Regions from separate parts of the Bacillus sp. BC08 genome, predicted to be linked through region 1. Evidence: riboswitches for the same ligand, from Rfam matches in the RefSeq annotation. Region 1 holds a riboswitch; each other region holds the start of a gene.

Region 1 (4,556 bases):
TCCGTTATATTTCCTAGGAAAGAGTATAACAAGCAATTGAATTGTTTTATAATAATTTTGAGGTATTGATAGTATGTTAAAAAGTTCAAACAAGCATAACCCCGTTCTAAAGTTAGGACGGGGTTCAAAATCTAAGTTTTATTAAGCGTAAAATTCTTTCAAATATTTTTACTTCAGTAAAACATTACTTACTTGTTACCAAGTTCTTCCGCTAAACCGATTAAAATTCCTTCGGTTCCACGAATGTAGCAGAGTCGATACGAGTCCTCGTACTGAACTACTTCACCAACGAGCTGAGCACCATGATTCTTAGTAAGTCTAGATACCATTTCGTCAATGTCTTCAATGGTGAACATAACGCGCAAATAACCGAGGGCATTTACAGGAGCTGTCCGGTGATCTGCAATAGTAGGTGGTGTGAGAAAGCGCGAAAGTTCAATTCGGCTATGGCCATCTGGGGTTACCATCATAGCAATCTCTACGCACTGAGAACCGAGTCCGGTTACGCGCCCAGCCCATTCACCTTCGACAGTAGCTCGCCCTTCGAGTTTTAATCCAATCTCTTCGAAGAAAGAGATTGCGTTATCAAGAGATTCTACAACGATGCTGACATTGTCCATTCTTAGTAATTTGTTGTTTGCCATAGTTTTTATCTCCTTATACGTAGAAATTTATTATTTAATTCTCCTCATAATTATACTAAAGTTCCTTCTAAACAAAAAACACCTTGTCACAGTGTAGGAAAATGTGACAAGGTGTTTTCGGGTATAGAATAAACATTTTGTTAACGAACAAAACCTCGGAAACCTTCTACTACTGATATACGCATGAACTTTATTTCGTGAATGCTATTATTGTAAGAATTTGATAATGTAGTTTCTATTCGATAATATAACTTCGACTTCCCCGCAAAATATTCCCATCCTATTTCTATTAATATAGGAAGGAAATAGATTCATATAATTTATTTTAAGTTTTACTAGTAGAAATTAACTCATCTGCACGAAAGGCTCAATTTTCGCCATAAATGATTGATGCAGTGCCTCGACACCTGTTACTAAATGAAGGCGGTCAATAACAACTGATACTTTAATTTCTGATGTACTTACCATTTTAATATGGATATCTTCTTCTTTTAAAGTAGTGAACATATTCGCAGCAACACCAGGATTAGAGACCATACCAAATCCTACAATTGATATTTTTGCTAAATGATTTTCATATTCTACTGATTCATATTGTAATGTTTCTTGATGTTGCTCTAATACCTCTAATGTTTCTTTTAAATCATTAGAATGGATTGAGAAGGAGAGATGAACAGTTCCTTCATTTGTAATACTTTGAATAATGATATCTACATTAATATGTGCCGCTGCTAATGTAGAGAAAACTGTTGAAAGTGCACCTTGTTCCAAACCTTTCATTGTGACGCGTGTAATATTATCTTCAAATGCAATACCTTTAACGATTGATTGTTGTTCCATGTTACATTCTCCTTTTACAATTGTTCCATTTTCTTGTTCCATACTTGAGCGAACTTCTAAAATAACACTATGATTTTTAGCAAATTCAACAGCACGTGGGTGTAATACACCAGCACCAAGATTCGCTAGTTCTAACATTTCATCATAAGAAATTTCATCTAATTTATAAGCATCTTTTACAACTCGTGGGTCCGTCGTATATACACCGGTCACATCTGTGTAAATATCACATTTTTTTGCTTTCAGTGCAGCAGCTAATGCAACAGCCGTTGTATCAGAACCACCGCGCCCAAGCGTTGTAATTTCATGTTTTCCACTAATTCCTTGGAAGCCAGCTACAATAACAATCGTACCTTCAGTAAGATAAGACTGAATTCGATCTGTATGAATGTCAGTAATCCGTGCACTACTATGTACAGATTCTGTCGTAATACCAGCTTGCCATCCTGTTAATGAAATCGCGTTATAACCTTTTGCTTGTAGTGCCATCGTTAATAATGAAATCGTTACTTGTTCTCCTGTAGATAAAAGCATATCCATTTCGCGTTTACTCGGATTTTCTGAAATCGCGTTAGCAAGTGCGACAAGTTCATCTGTATTTTTCCCCATTGCCGAAACGACAGAGACGATACTATGTCCTCGTTCATATTCTTCAATAATTAAATTTGCTACATGTTGAATACGCTCAACACTTCCGACAGAAGTGCCACCAAATTTTTGTACAATCGTTTCCATTACGAATTCCTTCTTTCATCCATTTTTAAGAATAGATTAGGACATATATAAATCCCAATATTCCTGTAGTTACCAGAGAAAAACAAAAAACACCATCTCAAATAAGTGAGGATGGTGCTGTTACAGGAAAAGGGAAACAGAAAACGGAGCTAATAAAAAAACCGCCAAAAAAGGAATATCATAAAAATGATATCTCTTTTTTGTAGATAGCTCTTCATACATACACTTCTGTACATATGACAGTTCTGTTTCTATTCGAAAACAGCCCCAATCGATAAATGCAGAGAAAATTATCGATTTCGGCAATACTTCCTTTCATCTAATTTCATAGACATCTCTGTGTCTCCATTAGAATAATCATAAGTATTGCAACCTCTATCTCACGTTTTAGGCGAGAGTGTTTGATTTATGAAGTTGTTGGTAACATTTGTTTTATAATAATTTAAATTTTTCGGGGAATCAAGTGTTTTGTATAAGTTTTAAAAATTCTTTCTTTTCTTGGAGGAGTTTGTGAAAAGCGTAGCAAAATAAATTCATAGCATGTACATTAAATTTATAGTGTATTGGAGGTGGAAGAATGAAGGGGAAAAAGCCTATTTATGTTTCGGCAGAAATGAAAACGACAATGGAGAAATTATGGGAATATACGCAAGAGCCAAACATACATACAGAGTGGGATGCCCGCTTTACTGAAATTTCATATTTAGAGAAAAAAGAAGGAGAACCGCAGAAGTTTTTATATAAAACGAAAATCGGATTTGGACTTGAAATAGCTGGTGAAGGGGAATCGATAGGAGAAATAAGAAAAGAAACGGGTGAACGGATTTCTTCTTTAAAATTTTGGACAGATAATCAATTATCACTTATTCAAATAGGGCGTGGTTATTGGAGGTATACACCGTGTAAAGAACACATTCATTTTGAGACACAATATGATTATAATACGAGATTTGGTCGTATAGGGAATGTAATAGATATCTATATGTTTCGGCCGTTATTGGGCTGGGCGACTGCTTGGAGTTTTGATGCTTTAAAATTATGGTTAGAGAAGGGGTTGCACCCTAGATTACTAATTAGAAGAACAATGACATACTGGCTCGTATGTTTTTTATTTGCATTTGTATGGATGTATCAAGGAATAGTGCCGAAACTAGTGTTTACTCATTCAGAAGAACTAAAAATGCTATCTGTGATGATTGGTTCAACTGAACATAGTATTTTTGTACTTAAAATAATGGGATTACTAGAAATTATTTTTGGTGTCCTATGGCTGTTGCCATTTCCGAAACGAAAAGTATTTGTCGTACATATCTTTATGTTAATAGCCTTAACGATTTCGGCAGGATTTACGAATATCGTAAGCTTTACAGAGCCGTTTAATCCAATTGCATTAAATGTTCTACTAATGGGGTTATCAATTGTCGGTTACATAAACAGCACGAATTTGCCAAGTGCAAAAAATTGTAAGAGGAAGAGAGAGGGATAATGTATGGCTAATATGTATGAAAGACTATTAGGGGATTCTTATAAAAAACTTCATCCGAAATTACAGAAACGCTATGAGATTACGGAAGAAAAGTGCTTTACTGGAGAAGGAAAGATGGATGAAATTTACGGAGGTTCTATTTTCGTAAAATTAATATTAAAAATTGCATCGAAGTTTAGAATGTTTTTCTCTGAGCGGGGGAAGGAAGTGCCATTTACAATCCATAATACCGCTGAGCGAGATGAACATGGAAATGAACTTGTGCGGTGGAATCGTACTTTTTATTTTCATAATAAGAAAAGATACTTTAACGCTATTATGCAGAGGGATAAAGAGAATAATGAAATTGTAGATTATTTTGGTGAACCGCATATACTTATTTCTACATTGCATTTTCATATTGATGAGGTGGGGGCAATGCATATTTCTTCAAAGAAACAATGGTTTTACATGTTTGGAAGGAAAGTTCCGTTACCTACGTTTTTATACGGGGATGCCAACATTGTAGAAAGTTATGATGAAACACTACAATGCTTTCGAATTCATGTACAAGTACGAAATCCGTTAATTGGTTCATTATTTTCATATAAGGGAACATTTGTGGAGAGGAAATAAATGATATGAAAAATATAATAGTTGGACTTGCTTGTTATATTATTTTTCTAATATGTGAGTGGTCAAATGTAAACCCAGTGGAAGCAATTATTTTATTATCTATTTTGTTATTTATACCGATGTCATTTTACATCATTGATAAGAAAACAAGAAATGGATCATATGTATTCTTTTATAAACTGGTATCGCTGTTATATCCAATCGCAGCAATTAGTGAAACGCTAGCTTTCGTAACA
Region 2 (4,556 bases), on a different contig from region 1:
ATAATAATGGAAAAAGCTGAATGATGTAATTATATAGAAGAGACTTTTTAAAATAAGATGTTAGTTTCTCTTCTAATGCAAGCAAATAGACAGCATCAGGTTTTTGAATAAATGTACGGATCGGGCATCTCGTTATAATAAATGTAAGTACAATCGTGATGAGTAGTAAAGCTATTCCTTTAGAAGGAGATGCTTTTAGAAACTGAGCATAGTAGTATGCACCAACGCATGAAATAAAGATAAAGCTATATAGTAAACCGTTAATCATACGTGCAAAGTATGTAATGATATTTTGCATATGTTGTTGGAAGCGACTGCTCCATAGTGATTCGATTGACATGTTTTTCACCTCTTTGTTCTATTATATATGTTTTATAAAAGAAAAAACGAGCAAATTGCGTTATGCAACTTGCTCGTTTTTCTTTTCGTTATTTTTTTTCTGATCACGATTCATTAATGGATAGAAGGCAAAGCCGATTACGAATAAACCAATTCCGAGAAGGAACGTTTTTATATCGGATGCACCGGTTTTAATAACCCATAGTGCGTAGCAAAGTGCGATCACTGCGACTATACCATCTGTAATTCTTGCCCGCATTTCATTTTTATATGTTTCACCAGTTGCGACTAGTTTTAACTGGAAGATTGGTGAAACGAGATATGGAATGAGGTAGGCCAGTGTTGATACGGTAATAACGAATGTATAAGCTTCCGCAATAGTTCCTGATAATGTTGAGAATAAGAACACTTGCGACATAATGTTTGTTAATCGTAATGAGTAAATTGGGCTTCCTTTTTTGTTCGTTTTGGTGAAGAAGGAAGGGAAGAAACCTTCTTTTGCTGCTTGATACGGTACTTCTGAGCTTAATAAAATCCAGCCTAAGATGGAACCGAATAGGGAAGTAAGAGCAAGTAATGCCATCAGTTTCCCGCCGCCATGACCCATTGCAACATTTAATGCATCTGCTAATGGACGTTCAGAAGCTTGTAATGTATCAACGTGAAGTACACCCATTGTTAAAATGGTAATTCCTAAGTAAATCGCAACTGTAATAAGTAATCCTGCAACTGTTGCGCGTTTTACTGTTTTAGGAGAGGTAGCACGGTTTGATAAAAGTACTGCCGATTCGATTCCGATAAATGCCCAAAGCGTTGTAAGAGCAGCTAAGTTTACTTGTGAAAGAAGACCGTGTGATACACCTGATTTATCGATCATCGGTGTGTACCATTGTCCAAACTTAGAAGCTTCGAATGCAAATAACGTAACGACGATGAATAAAAGGAATCCAGTTACTTTCGTTGTTGTTGCTAAGAAGTTTAACTTTCCAGCTCCGCTTACACCGTTTGTTAATATAATATGAGTTCCCCAAAGTAAGATGGAACAAATCGTAAATGTAATTAGTTTTCCGACTTCTATGTTAAAAGAACCGATTGAAAATAGTAGTCGTGTATCTTTCATAATTGGGAAGAAGAGTGATAAATATCCCGCGAAAGATGTAATGATGGCAACGTTACTTGCCCAGTTTGCAACCCAATATCCCCACACCATACTGAAACCAGCCATTTTTTTCTTTTTTGGTGATGAGAATAAAGCATATGCATGACTTTGTGGTCCTGTCGTTAAATCAGGACGACGAATTGCTAAATTACCGAAAACAAGAGCTAGCATTAAAACACCAAACCCTGTTGTTAACCAAGCTAAAGTGACACCGAGAGGGCTTGCTGTTTGTGCCAACGTACTTGGCACCATGAAAATCCCAGCGCCAACCATGTTACCGACAACGAAAGCTGTTAGTACCCAAAAGCCCCATTTTTTTTGTTGCATAGAAAATACCTCCAAAGTTAGTATAACCAAGTCAAGCGAGGAGATATGTATGTCTTCTTAGTAGAGAAGAGAAGTCCCAAACAAAACAAAAAAAGCACGTAATTTGCCGCTACATGCTTTCTATCTTATAAGAAACCCACGACATACCTCTCGATAGCTCTCCACAAATGAAACGTTTCGTTTGTGACAGTTCTGCACTTATTAAATGCAGACCCAGCAAGCGTGCATGGTGGACACGGGCTTACTTCGGCAATCATTCCTTTCTCATTCCTTCATCAATGCCACTACATCTCCTGAAATGATACTCTTAATGACTGCAACCTCTACCTCACCGAGATACGAATGAGGATTAAAATATTAAATTAACGTATTTAAGAGTAACAAATGAATTTTTGTACGTCAATGGATATAGTAATAATCAGATTATAGAGAAGAGTTTGTTATTAAAAAGGGGCTAGGAAGGGCTGTAGCGTTTATTAGTTGTGCAGAGGAAATAGCGACAGAGTGAAGGTCAATTTTACCCCGCATTAATGGGCAGTAAGACCCTCACCTCAAAATTCAGCGGAGGCAAAGAAGTTAGGTGGGAATCAAGCCCCCCACTGATTAAAGTTCCACTTTACAGTACAAAGAATTTTGTCTGAAAATCTTAATCCGAAGTATTTATTTTTTTAACAGGCTTCGTTTCATAAGAAGGAAAGAACAAGCTTTTCATTGAAATGATTAAGGTCATTTCAATGAAAGGAGAGGTTTGGTTATGGAATTATCAAGATCTCAATTATTTGCTTTAGAGTACATTTCAAAATATGCAGAGAACGAAAAACATGAGGCTAAAGCAACAATTAACCATATATTGAAAATGTCTAATATTACTGATGAAATGTTTGAAGAAGCTGTCGTTCATTTAAAAGCAAATGCGAGGATTGCTTTACACTTTCATCCAGACAGATTAGATTCGAATATGCAAAATATTGCTGAAGCACTGTTTGAGCAAGGAATATATAAAAGTCAGTTTGAAACATTGCTATCTAATGGAAGTGTGTCTGCTTATCCGGGTGGTGAACGTGACCTTTGGGAACAGAGGATATTTGGAGGCGCATATCAATTGGAAGGCGTAACGAATAATGAACGTCCCAAATATGGGGCGCTAAATGTAATGCTACATCCAGATGGACCTGCCCCGCGCTTTGGATCATGTTATCTCCTCTTATCACCAAAAGTTTCTTATCGCTCTACATATACGTATTTAGATTCGCATCAAGATCCAAAAGAAAAGGGTACTTATGAAGAGTTTGATATGATTTTAGCTGCTCTTTTGGAAGAGACATTCGTAAGAGATTTTGCAATTGGTGAAGGGAATTTGACTCCAACAAGACTTATTCATCATTTACTGGCTAACTTGGAAAGGCCGTTTATAGATTTCGTAAACAAAGAGTCAGCTCGTAATCTTAATCATTATATTGAAGCACAGATTCATGGAGATATTTCTCTTAAAGAAGATGTGGAAGCACTTGTTGTAGATCCTTCATTTAAGGGTACGAATGTAGGTAGAACTTTAGAAGAAATTTGTCTGAAGTATTCTATTGATTTGTATTGGCACATGGGTTTTGTACTTACGGTGGATGAAGTTCCGATGGATTTTAGAGGTTCAAAAATGCCATCTTTGGCAAGACGCATTGCACGAAATAATTGTATCGATGCACATATAATTGGCTCTGCTGTAGTGGATTTGAAAAGGAATCCACTATCCTGGAGTGATCGTGGAACGTATGAAGAAGTGCTTCAGGAATTAAAATTATTATGGCATGTTTTAGTTCGATTTGGAAAACCAAATCAGAATTTGAAATAAATAAGCTATTATTTTTGGAAGGATGTATATAAAAAGAAGCTGATCCAAAATTAGATCAGCTTCTACATATAAGATTAAACTAAGTTTAATACAGTTACTTTTTCACGTGTCATAGACTCAAGGCTCTTGCGAATACCTTGTGCGCCCATACCTGAACCTTTTACACCGATGAATGGGAAGTGGTCAGGGCCGCGCTCTGTGCGTCCGTTAATTTGAACAGAACCAGTTTCGATTTTGTTAGCAATTGCAAATGCTTTGTTAATGTCTTTTGTGAAGACACTTGCTTGTAAGCCGAACTCTGATTTGTTAGCAATATCAATTGCTTGCTCATCTGAAGAAACACGGATGATTGGAAGGATTGGGCCGAATGGCTCTTCCCAAGCAACTTTCATTTCTTCTGTTACGTGGTCGATTAATGTTGGGTAAATTAAGTTACGCTCACGCTTGTTACCAATAACGATTGTTGCACCTTTTTCAACAGCGTCGTCAACTAAACCTTGAACGAAGTCAGCAGACTTGTCGTCGATTAATGGAACGATTGTGCTGTCTTGTTCTGGAGATCCAACTGATAGTTCAGCTACTTGCGCTTTTAATAAGCTAACAAGCTCGTCTGCTACGTTTTCGTGTACAAGTACACGTTTAATAGCTGTACAACGTTGACCAGAGTAAGAGAATGCACCGCTTACGATATGGTTTGCAGCATCTTGTAAGTCAGCATCTTCACGAACGATACCAGGGTCTTTACCACCAAGTTCTAATACAAGTGGAATCATTGCAGCTTTTTTCGCTAAATGTTTACCTGTGTTTGTACCACCTGTGAACGATACCATATTGATGCCTTCGTGTTCTACTAAGTAGTCACCAATTACAGAACCGCGTCCTGTC
Region 3 (4,556 bases), on a different contig from region 1:
CTTTCCCATAATTTCTCACCATGCAACTTCGCTTGTTCATCAAGTGTAAGTTCCGGCTGTTTTTCTATAATATTTAATGAAGGAAATCGTTCCCGCACTTTTAGAATTAATTCATACGTTTCGCGAAAATGAACATTTGTATCTAAAAATACAACTTTAGCAGATGGATTTACTTGGTTTATAAGATGTAGTAATACCATCCCTTCCACTCCAAAGCTACATGCGTATACAATTTCACTTTCATATTCTTTATAAGCCCAACTTAATACTGATAGCGCGCCTTTCGTTTCATCTTCTTCTGAAAATGGAACATTATTTTCTTCCCACGTTTCATACGTCAACATGTTTTTTCCCCCTGTAAAAGCAAAAAGACGGTTTTAACCTAATATAATAGGTTAAAACCGCCTCTAGTTTTTCTAGTCAGCGCTTTTTACTTTAAACGTACCTTTTCACTTTTCTCTAATTGAATGACTTTCCCATCTTGCACAACAATTGTAATTGAACCATATTTCATATCAGCAAGCATCGCTTGAATTTTCTCAGATACTTCCTCAAAATGTTCCCGTACACTCACGCGAACAGCCCCCCTTTTTATTCATAAAAAAAATCTTTCCCATTTCGAAAAGACTGTTCGGTAATATATTTTACCTTATCTTTCAAAATGGATTCCATTTTGCTGGATTTAGCACCTTGCTTTCTATAAGCAGGTTGCCGAGCTTCTTCGGGCCAGTTCCCTCCGCTTCTCTTGATAAGCTTTGTATTTGTATTTTATCACAATTCTGATTTTTTTCAATCCTAGTTTTCCGATATATTTTAATTATTTTATTTTACAAAAAAGGAATTGCCCATCCGAACAACTCCTTTTCTCTATTTAAACAAGTTCTTTAATACGTATGCGATCGTTCCCAATAATATTTTCATATGTTTCGCGTTCTACAACAATTTGTGATGTGCCGCCTTTCGCGAAGACGACAGCCGGTCTACGAATCCGATTATAATTGTTCGCCATCGAGTACCCGTATGCCCCTGTACAAGAAATTGCTAGTAAATCAGCAGAAGCAACTTTCGGTAGAGTAATATCCCAAATTAACATATCTCCACTCTCACAGCACTTCCCAGCAATCGAAACAACTTCCTCGTTCTCATCATTCCCTCGATTCGCTAACATCGCTTCATAACGAGCGTTATATAAAGCAGGTCTTAAATTATCAGTCATCCCACCATCCACTGATACATATTTCCGAATACCAGGAATGTCTTTCACAGATCCGACTGTATAAATTGTCGTTCCAGCATCCCCTACAATACTACGGCCTGGTTCAACCCATATTTCTGGCAGGGGATAATTACATACTGTAAATTGCTCCCTCACCGTACTTGTTACAGCTCGCACATATGTCTCAAGAGTTAATGGTGTATCTGACTCTGTGTAGCGTATTCCGAATCCTCCGCCTACATTTAATACTTTTACTACATAGTTCGCGCGCTCTCTCACTTCTTCTAAAAATTGATGAAGAACTTCAATCGCTCGAACAAATCCAGCCGTTTCAAATATTTGTGATCCGATATGTGAATGAATTCCTAACACATTATAATTTGATTTTTGTAAAGCAAGCTCAATTGCTTGCATCGCTTGACCATTTGACACGCCAAATCCAAATTTCGAATCATCTTGACCTGTTGTAATATATTCATGTGTGTGCGCCTCTACTCCAGGCGTTACACGAATTAATATGTTCACAAATTTCCCATGTTGCACTGCTAAATCATGCAAAATTTCTAATTCTAAGAAATTATCCACGACAAAACAACCAATATTTTCCTGCAGAGCCATCACGATTTCTTCTTCTGTTTTATTATTGCCGTGAAAATGAATACGAGATGCTGGAAATCCCGCTTGAAGCGCAGTATATAATTCCCCACCAGAAACAACATCTAATGACATATTCTCTTCACGAGCTACTCGGCACATCTCCATGCACAAGAACGCCTTGCTTGCATATGCTACTTGATAAGAGAAACCACTTTCTTTAAACGCACGATGAAACGCGCGGCACTTTCCTCGAATAGACTCTTCATCGTATACATAAAGTGGTGTTCCGTATTGTTTTGCTAGCTGCGTCGTATCGCACCCTCCAATTTCTAAGTGTCCTTGCCCATTGATTCGGCTTGTGCCGTGTAAATACATTTGAATTCCTCCCTTATTTCCTCTAAAACTCATAACCCCAATCTTCTATTCATTGCAGCACGCTTTTAGATAGACAAAAAACGCGCGGAACAATGTTCACACGCGTTTCTTATTAGGAAAAATATATATTGAAAAAATAAACGAGTTGTTATCTCCTCAAAATAAGAAACCGCATCAACATCTCCAAATAGCTCTCCATAAAAGAAATATTATGACAGTACTACATTTATTCAATGTAGTCCCAATATATGAATAAGATGGTTATTCTTATATTTCGGCAATAGTCCCTTTCAACCTATGATCACAGATTCCATTAAATCTCCCATAGCTTACTCTTTCCTATCGCGGCCTCTACCTTTGAGAGTAGATGAGGTAAGTCTATTTAATTTTCAAACATCTAATTGATGCTATTAACAATACCAAAGGACCATTTTATTTGTCAAACATTTTTTTATATTGTTTTTTTACAGTTTAGTTTCGTATCATTTGGTAAGCGCTTTACTGAAATCTTTGACACTTCCCATTCGCCTTCTTCATTATTAAATGTAATCGTTACCTTCTCAAATGGTGGAGCAATTTTCCCAGCAACTCGTTCATACTTCGTTACTTCAATACTTGCTTGAAATAAATATGTACCGCTATACACTTTTTTTAAACTAATAATTTTAGGACATTGATAAGGCTTCAAGCTCCCATATTGTTTTTCAATTGCTTTATTTATTTTCGGAAATAAAACAGAATAAAGGGCATCTTCCATAAGAGGTGCATCATATTGGGCTACCGACAAACTCGGTGAAGCAAAAAGTATAACACTACTGCATACTATAAAATATAATAATTTTCGCATTATAACCTCCGTATTATTACACAATTCTTTCTGCGCACGATAATAATCATACATAGAAACTCCGTTTTATTGTCTCCCACTGCCCTTTTTCTACTCAATTATTATAAAAAAGCCCACAACTCTCTTTTATTTTCGTATAATGATACTCATAGTATAATAAACATAATAACAAAGGACTGTTCGTATATATAAAATGAGGCGCTAACCAAACCGGCTCAAAAGAACAGTCATGCTTTTTTAGGAGAGGAGTATATTATGCTACAACGTCTGTTTCCAAAACTGCGATTCGCACTCGTTGCAGTCGTTTTATTATGGATAAAAACATATATTGTGTACAAGCTAGCATTTGATATTAAAATTGATAATTTCTTCGAAGAATTTATGCTTTTTATTAATCCACTAGCTGCGTTACTTTTATTTTTCGGTTTTGCTTTATTTGCATCTAAACACCGAAACCGCATTATAGTTGGAATCAGTTTTATACTGTCCTTTATTTTATTTGGAAATGCAATGTTTTATGGGTTTTATAACGATTTCGTTACGTTCCCGGTTTTATTCCAAACAAATAATATGGCTGATTTAGGGACGAGTATAAAAGAACTCTTTACGTACAAAACATTACTTTTATTTGCAGATGCGATTATTTTAATGTTTCTTTCGCGTAAATTCCCAGCATTTTGTGATAAGACGCCGCTTTCTCGCTCTGAAAAGCGAACTTTCTTTAGCGGTATAACAGCTTTATTAGCACTACAAATTGTTGTTTCCGTTATTTATAAACCACAAATGTTCTCACGCTCATTTGATCGTCAAACAGTCGTGAAGAATTTAGGTTTATACACATATCACCTATTTGATATTACACTTCAATCTAAATCTTCAGCTGAACGTGTATTTGCAAGTGGTGACGGTTTCTCTGAAATTAAAAACTATACAGACTCAAAAGATAAGCAAGTTGATAAAGACTTATTTGGAGCTGCAAAAGGCAAAAATGTCATTTTGATTTCCATGGAATCTACACAAAGTTTTGTTATTAATAAAAAAATAAATGGAAAAGAAATTACTCCATTTTTAAATGAGTTTATTAAAGATAGTTTTTATTTCGATAACTTCTATCATCAAACGGGACAAGGTAAAACTTCTGATGCTGAGTTTATCGTTGAAAATTCACTTTATCCGTTAGACCGCGGTTCTGTATTCTTTACTCACGCAACAAATGAATATACAGCTACACCAGAGCAATTAAAGAAATACGGATATTCTTCTGCTGTCTTCCATTCAAACGATAAAACGTTTTGGAATCGTGATGTAATGTATCCTGCACTCGGATATGATCGTTACTTTAATTTAAATGATTACTCAGGCACAGAACAAATGTCTGTCGGCTGGGGATTAAAAGATAAAGAGTTCTTTGAACAATCCATTCCAAAGCTAAAATCTTTACCACAACCGTTCTATACAAAATTTATTACTTTAACAAACCATTTTCCATTTCTTCTAAATCCAGAAGATCAATATGTTGAT
Region 4 (4,556 bases), on a different contig from region 1:
ATTTTTTTATCGACAACCCATAAACTAAAGTCTCACTTGGAGTCGTAATACTAAAACCTGTCGTCTTATAATCAAGTTTCACCGTATCACCAGTGTAGTCTTTCGTAAATGAATCCATTTGCACAGTAAAATCAGCATCTTCATATACAATGTCATCTGCATTATATGTATCCCAAATTAAATCCACATCAACGAAAATACTACAAGAGTTTGTCATTGTCCCTCTAATGCGAATGATCTTTTTGTCTTTGCGTTCTAATCTAAGTATAGCTGCTTTTGCTTCATCAGTAATGCGAATGTTCATCGTATCCCAACCTTTATGTATATTTTCTTTATTATTGCAAAAACAGGAGCAATAGGGAAGGGAGAAGCATCGGAATAAAAAAACGAGCAAACAAATTTGTTTGCTCGTTTCACTTTATTTCAATTCACATTTATCAAGAGGAATCACTTTCGTTTTCTTCGTAAATTTATATCCTAACCATAATACTAAGAAGAGTGGTAAACCGATGTAAGAAACGAGTACACCGTTCCAATCGATTGCTTCGCCCATAAATGCGCCGTAGTTTTGACCTAAAATTACGATGACACAAAGTGCAAATGCGAAAATTGGACCGAATGGGAACCATTTTGCTCTATATGGTAAGTCTTTTAAATCTTTTCCTTGTGCGATATATGCTTTACGGAAACGGTAATGACTAATTGCGATTCCGACCCATGCGATAAAGCCAGACATTCCAGATGCGTTTAATAACCAAATGTATACAACACCGTCACCGAATAAGGAAGCAATGAAAGCGATACTACCAACAATTGACGTTACGATTAATGCGTTAACAGGTACACCGCGGCTATCTAATTTACCAAGAAACTTTGGTGCTTTTCCTTGGCGAGCTAAATCCCAAAGCATACGAGTTGATGCATACATACCAGAGTTACCAGCAGATAGTACTGCCGTTAAAATAACAGCGTTCATAACAGAAGCAGCAAAGGCAACGCCCGCTTTTTCAAAAATAAGTGTAAATGGACTTACTGTTACATCACTTGCAGCAAGGCTTTCAGTTGTATAAGGAATTAATAAACCGATAACGAGAATCGCAAGGATATAGAATAAAAGAATACGCCAAAAGATAGAACGAATCGCTTTCGGAATATTACGCTCTGGATCAGACGTTTCACCAGCAGCAATCCCTAACAATTCAGTACCTTGGAAGGAGAAACCTGCTGCCATAAATACACCGATTATTGCCATGATGCCGCCGTTAAATGGAGCATCTGCAACAGTGAAGTTTTTGAAGCCAACAGTTTCGCCGCCCATAATTCCAAAAATCATCATGAAGCCGACAATTAAAAAGATAATAATAGTAACTACTTTAATAAGTGCGAACCAATATTCAGATTCACCAAACCCTTTAACAGATAAGTAGTTTAAAAGGAAAATAATAGCTAAACATAATCCACTCCAAATAAGAGAAGGGGTATCTGGGAACCAAAATTTCATAATTAATGTTACAGCCGCTAGTTCAGCAGCGATTGTAATGGCCCAGTTATACCAATAGTTCCATCCAAGTGCAAAGCCAAATGATGGATCAACAAATTTCGTTGCGTACGTGCTAAAAGAACCGGTAACAGGCATGTAAGCTGCGAGTTCAGCTAAGCTTGTCATTAAGAAATAAACCATAATCCCAATTGCGGCGTATGCAATTAATGCGCCACCAGGTCCAGCTGAATGGATGACACCACCGCTGGCAAGAAATAGTCCGGTACCAATTGTACCACCGAGAGAAATCATCGTAAGGTGCCTTGATTTTAAACTACGTTTTAATTCACCTTTTCCTTTTGTAGTTTGTGTTTCAGAGGTAGTTTGATTCGTTGCGCTATTCATGTTCAACACTCCTTTTCTTGTAAGATAGGAAGGAGCGGGGGAGAAAAATGCAAAAAACCGCCAAAGGAATTTGGCGGAACGTTTCACAAATAACCACCCCATCATACCCTTCCGTTAAGATAGCACCCCACGTTTACACGGTAATTTTGTAAACGTGACAGTTCTGTTCCTTTCGGAGACAGCCCCAGCTCATATTTCCAGAGAAGAAATATAAACTTCGGCAACTTTTCCTTTCAAACGGAGTCGGTGACATTCTCTGCGTCTCGTCCGTCTTACTATTAAAAGTCGCAACCTCTACCTCATCGGATTGATGAGGATTTGATATATTGCTAAGATTTTTAATATATGGCAATTGTAATGAGTTTCTGAATATATTGCAAGATATTTTGTTAGGAAAAGTCAAAAATTATCGGTTATTGTTTAGGAAACGCTTGCAAAACTCCACCCGAACCTACTGTTATGTAACAAAAAATAAAGAAAGAAATTGTTATACAAATGTTTCGCAAAAAATATTGAAAAACCCTTTAAAAATAAAAGAAAATTCTGAAAATATAATTCGACATTCATAATAAGGTCATATTTTTTGATATAATTAGAGTAACGTTTAATCAAAAAAGGGGAAATTAACATGAAATTAGAAACAGAAAGGCTCTATATAGTGCCATGTACAGAAGAGAGTATGCAAGTTGCTAACGAGCAAGGATATAATAGTGGTCCACATATTGTAGGGCATGTAGAAACTGTAAAACAAGATGCGGCTTTATTACTTTGGGGAGCATGGTATGTCATTCGAAAAGAAGATGACATCGTTCTAGGTGATATAGGGTTTAAAGGGAAACCAAATGAGGAACATACAGTAGAAATTGGTTACGGATTTATTGAGAAATATTGGAATAAAGGATATGCGACAGAAGCTGTAAGTGAACTAATAAATTGGGCTTTTCAAACAGGAGAGGTAGAAATGATTATCGCGGAGACACTTCTTGAAAATGAAAGCTCGATTCGTGTATTAGAGAAATTACATATGAAGAGAATTAGCACTACAGAAACGATGATTAATTGGAAAGTAGAAAAATAAAAAATACCGCTCGAAGTATATCGGGCGGTATTTTTATCGTTATGGTAGCATTTGTTTTTGATCATTCGGATATCCGGCTGTCGGTGCGTTAGAACGCTTGGAATGATTACGAACAGCAATGAAAATAGAAATAATAACGACAAGACCAACTGCAACGTAAGAAAGTGAAATAATAGTTGGATCCACTTTAAATGTAGTAAGCAGTGTACGAATGTTTGTAAAGATTATAAGGCCACCAACTAATACGCCGAGTAAATGAGAAGGAACGATGCGCACTAACCATGCAGCAATTGGTGCCGCAACGATACCACCGAGCATGAGAGAAAATACCCAAACCCAACTTACTTGTTCCCAGCCAAGTGAAATGAAAAAGCCGATTGTGGCAGCGAGTGAAACAGGAAACTCGCTCGTATCTACAGATCCGATAACTTTTCTAGCTTCATTTCCTCTTGCCAAAAGCACAGGTGTCGTAATCGGACCCCAGCCACCACCACCAGTTGAATCAACAAATCCAGCGAACAAACCAAGCGGAACAAGTTGTTTTGCAGACATACGTTTTTTTGAAGTGACAATTTGTTTTTGAATGAGGAATCGTAATAAAATATAAACCCCTAAAGTAAATAAAAATACGGAAATGTACGGTTTAATTACATCACCAGGTAAATTGCTTAAAAAACATGCCCCAATAAATGCGCCAATTGCTCCTGGTAATGTAAGCCTGGAAACGGTATATTTATCAACATTTCCAAATTTGATGTGAGATGCACCAGAAGCGGCGGTTGTAACGACTTCAGCTAAGTGAACAGATGCGGAAGCTACAGCCGGTGCGATACCAAACATTAATAATAGTGAGGTAGATGTTACCCCGTACGCCATTCCAAGCGCACCATCAATCAATTGAGCGAAAAATCCAATAATAGCAAAGACAATTAATTTTTGCATAAATAATCCCCCTGTAATAATAAATGAAAAAGGCACTTTTCCCGTATGAGAAAAGTGCCTTTGGTTTTTCCAATCAGCAATAATTAAATTTGTTTCATTATAATACATATTAATCGTATAAATCAACTAGGTTTTAAAGTTTTTTGAATTGAATGAAAGAAAAATAAAATATACAATAAAAGGATGGAGAGAAAGGGGAGAAAGACATGTTACGATTTGATCATCTCGTACACGCAGTACATGGTACACCGGAGGAAGCAGCAAAACAAATGCAGGCTTATGGATTTCATACTGCAATAGGCGGAGAGCATATTACTTGGGGTACTTGGAATAGTTTATGTTATTTTGATTTATCATATATAGAATTTTTAGCAGTTCAGCATGAAGAAAAAGCGAAAGAAGCAGACAATCCATTAGTACAAGAAACGGTAGTGAAATTACAAGATGGAGAAGGAATGTTACAAATCGCCATTCGAACAGATGCAATTGAAGAAATAGCAGTTAAGTTTAATAAACATGGATTACATACGATAGGACCATTTGAAGGGAAACGAATGAGAAAAGATGGTCGCCTTTTAGAGTGGAAAATGTTATTTGTAAAGCAAGAAGAAAACGGACCGAAATTACCTTTCTTCATACAGTGGAATGAAA

Evidence for each region. Region 1 has a riboswitch for lysine ahead of ACXVYO_RS25145 (aspartate kinase). Riboswitches for the same ligand answer to the same signal wherever they lie in the genome.
Region 2: it holds a riboswitch for lysine, as region 1 does, so the genes downstream of both, ACXVYO_RS17240 (amino acid permease) here and ACXVYO_RS25145 (aspartate kinase) in region 1, are expected to answer to the same signal.
Region 3: it holds a riboswitch for lysine, as region 1 does, so the genes downstream of both, lysA (diaminopimelate decarboxylase) here and ACXVYO_RS25145 (aspartate kinase) in region 1, are expected to answer to the same signal.
Region 4: it holds a riboswitch for lysine, as region 1 does, so the genes downstream of both, ACXVYO_RS11235 (amino acid permease) here and ACXVYO_RS25145 (aspartate kinase) in region 1, are expected to answer to the same signal.

Annotation. Positions count from the first base shown of each region.
Region 1 is NZ_JBTGPA010000037.1:285,154-289,709, forward strand. Features, by position in the region: gene ACXVYO_RS25140 (VOC family protein) at 189-644, opposite strand; gene ACXVYO_RS25145 (aspartate kinase) at 990-2,219, opposite strand; lysine riboswitch at 2,419-2,605, opposite strand; gene ACXVYO_RS25150 (DoxX-like family protein) at 2,797-3,705, shown strand; gene ACXVYO_RS25155 (DUF4166 domain-containing protein) at 3,709-4,320, shown strand; gene ACXVYO_RS25160 (YndJ family protein) at 4,326-4,556, shown strand, end outside.
Region 2 is NZ_JBTGPA010000034.1:231,154-235,709, reverse strand. Features, by position in the region: gene ACXVYO_RS17245 (ABC transporter permease) at 1-340, opposite strand, end outside; gene ACXVYO_RS17240 (amino acid permease) at 401-1,825, opposite strand; lysine riboswitch at 1,972-2,159, opposite strand; gene ACXVYO_RS17235 (DUF3626 domain-containing protein) at 2,580-3,671, shown strand; gene gapN (NADP-dependent glyceraldehyde-3-phosphate dehydrogenase) at 3,746-4,556, opposite strand, start outside.
Region 3 is NZ_JBTGPA010000023.1:108,468-113,023, reverse strand. Features, by position in the region: gene ACXVYO_RS05495 (phosphoadenylyl-sulfate reductase) at 1-344, opposite strand, end outside; gene ACXVYO_RS05490 (YezD family protein) at 431-574, opposite strand; SAM riboswitch class I at 647-755, opposite strand; gene lysA (diaminopimelate decarboxylase) at 872-2,188, opposite strand; lysine riboswitch at 2,369-2,550, opposite strand; gene ACXVYO_RS05480 (DUF3888 domain-containing protein) at 2,640-3,035, opposite strand; gene ACXVYO_RS05475 (LTA synthase family protein) at 3,291-4,556, shown strand, end outside.
Region 4 is NZ_JBTGPA010000031.1:123,933-128,488, forward strand. Features, by position in the region: gene ACXVYO_RS11230 (iron-sulfur cluster biosynthesis family protein) at 1-304, opposite strand, end outside; gene ACXVYO_RS11235 (amino acid permease) at 419-1,885, opposite strand; lysine riboswitch at 1,998-2,190, opposite strand; gene ACXVYO_RS11240 (GNAT family N-acetyltransferase) at 2,514-2,963, shown strand; gene ACXVYO_RS11245 (sulfite exporter TauE/SafE family protein) at 3,003-4,013, opposite strand; gene ACXVYO_RS11250 (VOC family protein) at 4,112-4,556, shown strand, end outside.